Regions from separate parts of the Mesorhizobium sp. M0816 genome, predicted to be linked through region 2. Evidence: predicted binding sites of a transcription regulator. Region 2 holds the regulator's gene; the other holds the start of a gene.

Region 1 (3,414 bases), on a different contig from region 2:
CGCTTCCTTGCCTGCCAATGCCATGGTCATCCCCATCATCGTTCCTGCTTTGTTCGCAACATTATCGGTTTTTGGAGCGGAGTCGAGTCGGTTCCGCTTACATCAACGTGAAAGTTTCACTTGTTCGATTATTTGAGTTATGCTTTTATCTCGTGCAGGCTGGAATCGGCGCGAGCAACAGAACCGCGGCCGCTCCGTCCGCCGGCAAGCAAGGGAGTGACGATGGACCTCGCCCAGTTCGCCCAGGCCTGCGGTTATGCCGGCGACAGCCCGGCCATGCTTGCCGCTTTCGCGGCCATCCGCCAGGACGGCATCCGCACGGCGCGCCAGGGCCATCGCCAGCGCAAGGCGGCGATCGACCGGATGAAGCCGAGCCGCGCTTTGTTCCTGGCGGCGATCCGCCCGGCGCAGTCAGCCGAGGAGGCCCTCGAGGATGCCGCCCGCTTCCTGTCGATGTTCCGCAACATGCCGCGCTGGCGGCAGGAAAGGCGCGCCGCCGACCTCGCCCGCGCCAGGCAGCAGCGCCTCTTCGCCCGCTTCTTCCGCCGCTACGGCCACCGCCTCTGGGCGCTCGAGGCCACCTGAAGGCGCGCGGGCCTCCCTTGCAAGTCAAAACGGATATTGCGATCGCTGACACCGCGCCGTATGTCTCCGCGCGATGAGCGAGATCGAATTCCGTCGCGCGCAGGCGCCCGACCTGCCGGCGATCGTTGCAATGCTTGCCGACGATGTGCTCGGCGCAGACCGGGAAGACCCGTCCACGCCGCTTGCGCCATCCTATCTCGATGCCTTTAGCGCAATCGATACCGATCCCAACCAGTTGCTGGCCGTCGCCGTCAACGCCGGGCAAGTGGTCGGAACGCTGCAGCTCAGCTTCCTTCCAGGCATTTCGAGAAAAGGCGCCTGGCGCGGCCAGATCGAAGGCGTTCGCGTCGCCTGGCAATGGCGCTCTCGCGGCGTCGGCAAGTTGATGATCGAATGGGCGATTGAAACATGCCGTTCGCGCAATTGCAGCTTCGTCCAGCTCACCACGGACAAAGGTCGATGGGAGGCGCACGCTTTTTACGAGCGCCTCGGCTTCACCGCCAGTCATCTCGGCTACAAGATGGCGCTGTAGATCAGCATTTCATCGCATTCAGCGCCGACCGCTCATCTTCGCTATCCACTCTGGATGGAGCATTGACAAGCCGGCCGTTCGCCCTGCTCCATCCGCCCATGATTTACGACCGAACCTGGCTTGAGAAAACCTTTCGCGCAAAGCCCCGGCAGAAGTTCCTGTTCTTCTGGGGCCATCAGCCGTCTAAGGACGGCCGCATAACCACGTCGTGCTTCAGCCAGTGGTGGCATGCGCCCTTTACCGTCGATGGCCTGAGCTATCCGACTGCCGAACACTGGATGATGGCCGAGAAGGCACGACTGTTCGGTGATGCTCCGACGGCAACACAAATCCTCAGGGCGGCGAGCCCCAAGCAGGCAAAGCAGCTTGGCCGCCAGGTGAGCGGCTTCGATGGCACCAAATGGGATGCAGACAAATATCGCATCGTGACTGAAGGGAGCTTTCAGAAGTTCCGTCAGAACGCGGCGCTGCGCGAATATCTGTTGTCGACGCATGACCGGGTGCTGGTCGAGGCGAGCCCTGTCGACCGGGTGTGGGGTATCGGCCTTGCGGCGGATGACGAGAGGGCAGTGAACCCGCTGCTGTGGCGCGGCGAGAACCTGTTGGGATTCGCGCTGATGCAGGCTCGCGATCGGCTGCGCGGCTGAACATTGCCGTGCGCTCGTCATCTGCGGCAGCCTCCGCGCTGCTTGACAATCCACCGACAATGTTCTCTTTATGTTCTCATCACAACTCGAGACAATGCGGCGTTCGAACCGCCGCGGGCGAACGGGCCGGATGGAAGCCAACATCCTCCACGCGGATCTGGATGCCTTCTATGCCTCGGTCGAACAGTTGCTCGACCCGGCCTTGCGCGGCAAGCCGATTGCCGTCGGCGGCGGGGTAGTGCTTGCCGCATCCTATGAAGCCAAGGCGTTCGGCGTGCGCGGCGGTATGCCGGGACGGCGCGCGCGGGAACTCTGCCCGCAACTCATCTTCGTCGGCGGCCATTTCAAGGACTATCAGCGGCTGGGCGATGCGGCAATCAAGGTGCTCGGCGATTTCACGCCGGTGGTCGAGCGGATTTCGATCGACGAGGCCTTTGCCGACGTCGCCGGCTGCACCCATTTGTTCGGCTCGCCGGCCGAGATCGCCGGCAAGATCCGCCGCCGCGTGCGGACCGAGCTTGGCCTGCCGATCTCGGTCGGCGTAGCCCGCACCAAGCATCTGGCCAAGATCGCCTCACAGGTCGCAAAACCGGACGGGCTGGTGGTGGTCGATCCGCGCCACGAGCTGGAGTTCCTGCACCACCTGCCGGTCGAGCTGATGTGGGGCGTCGGCCCGGTCACCAGGCAGCGGCTGGCCGGCATCGGCGTCAACACCATCGGCGAGCTGGCGAAGACCAATGGTGGGGCGCTTGAGCGCCTGCTCGGGCCGGCGGCGGGAGAGAAACTCAACGCGCTGGCGTGGAACCGCGATCCGCGCAAGCTCGAGACGCAGCGCCGGGCGCGCTCGGCGGGTGCGCAGTCGGCGCTTGGCCGAAAACCGGCCGAGGAGCAGGTCTTCGTGCCCGCTTTGCTGCATCTGGCCGACAGGGTCGCCACAAGATTGCGGGCGAAATCCCGGCCCGGCCGCACGGTGACGGTTCGCGTCCGCTTTGCCGATTTGCGCTCGGTGACGCGCTCGATCACGCTCGACCAGCCGATTTCGGCAACCGCCATGCTGGCCGAGATCGCCGAGGCGCTGGTGCGCAAGGTGCTCATCGACCATCCGCACGAAAAGACAATCTCGCTGCTGGCGATCGCCGTATCGCATCTGGAGCAGCATGCCGGCCTGCAACTGGAACTGCCGCTCGGGCTCGACGACGACCGCCGCCGCCCCGGCACCAGCAAGGGCGCGGCGCGCTGGACCGCGGATCGCGCCGTCGACAAGATCCGCGACCGCTTCGGCTGGGAGGCGGTGGGCTACGCCTCGGTCGCGCTCGGGCTACAGCGGTCGGTTCCCGACGCCTTTCGCGAGCTGGCCGAAAAGGAATTGTGAGCCTCGATTACACTTTGGTTGCCAAGTCGGCGGAATGACGTTGAAGGCTGCGGACTTGTGAATTTATCTTCGGTCCAGTTGGTCGTGCACCGGTTTGGGCATCAGCCAGACAGGGTAGCACCCGCCCGCAAATCCTTCCGCACCTTCATTTCGAACGACAGGAGATCGGCATGGGACAGAACGCCGGATATTTCGCACTCATCGTTGCCGGACTGGTGACCAATGCAACGACGCTGGCCAAGCCGCTCAACCCGGACCGGGCGATTCCATCCCTGGGC
Region 2 (3,414 bases):
GACAGCTATTTCGCCGGTATCGGCGGCAGCGGCTTTTTTCTCGGCAATCCGAAAGTCGTGTCGTCGGGCAGCATGCCGCTTGCCGCGCAGCTTTCTTCCGCGATCGAAGACGCGCGCGAATCGATCGCCGACCATATCCGCAGCCGCATCGGCGGTGCCGAGGGCGAGATTGCTGCTGCGCTGATCGTCGGCGTGCGCGCCGGCATTCCCGAGGAGATCAACGAAGCGATGCGGCGCACCGGCATCTACCACATCATCTCCATCTCGGGGCTGCATATGGCGTTGGTCGCCGGCACCATCATGGCGCTGCTGCGGGGTGCCTTTGCGCTGTTTCCCGATTTCTCATCGCGACGGCCGGTCAAGAAATATGCCGCGGCCGCCGCGCTTTTTTCGATTGCGGCCTACCTCGTCTTTTCCGGCATTGTCGTTGCGGCCGAACGCAGCTTCATCATGCTGGCGGTGATGCTTATCGCCGTGCTGTTCGACCGGGCCGCGCTCACCATGCGCAACCTGGCGATCTCGGCCATCGCGGTCATCCTGGTGTCGCCGCACGAGGTGGTCGGTCCGAGTTTCCAGATGTCCTTCGCCGCGACGGCGGCCCTTGTCGGCGCCTATGCAGGCTGGTCCGATTACCGCGCCGGCAGGGCCACCACGCCGCCACCGCGGCGGTCGCCGCTACGCTTTGCCACTCGAAAGGTCCTGTTGGGCATGTGCGGTCTGGCGATGACCTCGATCATTGCAGGGAGCGCCACGGCGCTTTTCGCCATATGGCATTTCCAGCGCGTGGCGCCGCTCAGCCTGTTCGCCAATCTGGCCATCATGCCCATCGTCTCACTGGTCGTCATGCCCTTCGCCGTTCTCAGCGCGCTGGCGATGCCGTTCGGTGCGGATGGCCCTTTCCTCTATGTCATGGGCAAGGGGCTGACGGCGATGATCGCCCTGTCCGGGTGGATCTCGGAGCGCTCGCCGATCGATGCGGTCGGGCTGATTTCGCTGAGATCCGTCCTTCTGGTGACGATCGCCCTCGTCATTGCCAGCATGGCGACGACCTGGTTGCGGCTGGCGGCACTTCCTTTTGCGCTCGCCGGCTTGCTGACGACAACGCAGACACGCATACCCGACGTATTGGTCTCGGAGGACGCGCGGCTGGTCGCGCTGCCGATCGGCAGCGGTGAACTCGCGGTCAACCGGGCACGCCCGAATGAGTTCACCATCGACAACTGGAAACGCGCGCTCACATCAGAGGCCATCGTCGCGCCGGAAACGCCTGGAAAGAACGACCCGCAATTCGACATTGCCGATCCGGCCGACCTACCGCCGGGCATGCCGTTCATTTGCACGGACGGCCTCTGCCTTGCCAGGCATCCATCCGGCGCGATCATCGCGCAAGCCAAGGACCGCGATACTGCGCGGCCAGCCTGCGCCTTTGCCAGCTTGATCGTCATCGACGACGCCACCGCCCATAACCCCTGCTACTACGACCGGCTGGTCCTCGTCGTCACCAAACGGCAACTGGCGCGCGCGGGAAGTGCCGCCGTCTATTTCGATCCACAAGCGGCAACACGCGCCGAGATCCGCTTCGCCGTCGAAAAATCATACCGGCCCTGGCACGTGCAGCGGAAATTTTCACGCGCGGCACGGGGCCTGCCGCCATACCGCAGGGCCGACAACCCCAAAGCCGGCGCCAAGGGCGGAGCTCAGTAGCGGCGGATCAGTCCGACGAGCTTGCCCTGCACCTTGACCCTGTCTGGTCCGAAGATGCGCGTCTCGTAGGCCGGATTGGCGGCTTCCAGGGCGATCGAGGCGCCCTTGCGGCGGAACCGCTTCAGCGTCGCTTCCTCCTCGTCGACCAGTGCCACCACGATCTCACCGGGGCTCGCCGTATCGGCATTGCGGATGATCACCGTGTCGCCGTCGAAAATGCCAGCCTCGATCATCGAATCGCCTTTGACCTCGAGCGCATAATGCTCGCCGCCCATGATCATATCCGGCGGCACCGAAATCGAATGCGTCTGGTGCTGGATGGCATCGATCGGCACACCGGCCGCGATGCGGCCCATTACCGGGATCGAAACGGCGGCGACGACATCGTCGTCATTGCCGGCTGCAGGGACACGCGACGATGTCGGCTTGCCCTGCCGAGGGGCGCCTTGCCCAAGGCTGCCCTGGATGACACTCGGCGAGAACTTGCGTGCCGCATTGAGGCCGGGGGCGATCGAGTCAGGCAGGCGTAGCACCTCCAGCGCACGGGCCCGGTTGGGCAAACGGCGAATGAAGCCGCGCTCCTCCAGCGCCGTAATCAGCCGGTGGATTCCGGATTTGGAAGCCAGATCGAGCGCTTCCTTCATCTCGTCGAATGAAGGCGGGATACCGCTTTCCTTCAACCTTTCGTGGATGAACATAAGCAGTTCGTGTTGTTTGCGTGTCAGCATAGCGACCCCCAACAGAATCAGAAAAACAAACCCAGAACAAACACTATCTGTTCCAGTTGTGTTCCGCAACTGTTTAAAGTTTAATGAATGCGTTAAGGCTCGGGAAACAAACGACGTCCCCTACCGGCGTACCGCATTTTCACCGCCGCGAGCCTCATCGCCTTGATTCTGCTTTCGTTTGCGCCCTTCTGGCCTCCTAGAAGGCGGCACTGGCATCGGCCGTCGGTCGGCAAAAGGCACGGAATTGAACCCGTATCGACTGTGCGGTTTGGTCAATGCACCGTGAACGAAACGAATTCAAAACGCCAACCTCGGGTTAAGTCCCGGTTTCCACCGCCTGGTCAGGCTGCTTCTCGCCGGTGGAGCCTTGCTGCGCGCAACCAGGTAATGGAAGAACAGTCGATGCGTGTCCGGCGTTGCGTTGGATCTTGGGGGAGCAGACAAATCATGACAGGAATTCCCGATCTCGTGGCCATAAAGGCGATGGATGCCGCGGATCCGTTGCGCGCGATGCGCGACCGCTTTGTGTTGCCGCAAGGAGTGATCTATCTCGACGGCAATTCGCTAGGAGCTGCTTCACGTGCCGCTTTCGATGAACTGCACAAGGCCGCGACCGAAGAATGGTCGCATGATCTCATCCGCGCATGGAACACGGCCGGCTGGTTCAACATGCCGCTTGAACTTGGCGACCAGCTCGGGCGCCTGATCGGTGCCGCGGCCGGCCAGACGGTGGTCTGCGACACGACATCGGTCAACATCTACAAGCTGCTGCACGCCGCCATGGCCATGCGACCGGAGCGGCAGGTCATCGTCGCCGAGGGCGATAGTTTTCCGACGGACCTCTACATGGCCGAGGGTGTGGTTTCGACGCGAAAAGATACGCTGCTGCGCCTCTCGGGGGTCGACGCGCCGACCATCGAAGAGCTGATCGACGAACGCACCGCCGTGGTGCTGGTCAACCACGTCAACTATAAGTCGGGCG

The links. The regulator LexA, encoded in region 2, represses DNA repair genes until DNA is damaged. The targets are predictions, from matches to a motif close to TGTTCNNNNTGTGTTCNG.
Region 1: a site for LexA is predicted at 1,825-1,842, ahead of dinB (DNA polymerase IV). Genes of this name have one in related genera too.

The regions. Positions count from the first base shown of each region.
Region 1 is NZ_JAMYOT010000007.1:262,546-265,959, reverse strand. It holds gene NKI17_RS13470 (hypothetical protein) at 1-30, opposite strand, end outside; gene NKI17_RS13465 (hypothetical protein) at 223-585, shown strand; gene NKI17_RS13460 (GNAT family N-acetyltransferase) at 659-1,117, shown strand; gene ybiA (riboflavin biosynthesis intermediates N-glycosidase) at 1,045-1,764, shown strand; gene dinB (DNA polymerase IV) at 1,895-3,136, shown strand; gene NKI17_RS13445 (hypothetical protein) at 3,307-3,414, shown strand, end outside.
Region 2 is NZ_JAMYOT010000021.1:89,173-92,586, reverse strand. It holds gene NKI17_RS26830 (ComEC/Rec2 family competence protein) at 1-1,704, shown strand, start outside; gene lexA (transcriptional repressor LexA) at 1,698-2,432, opposite strand; gene kynU (kynureninase) at 2,880-3,414, shown strand, end outside.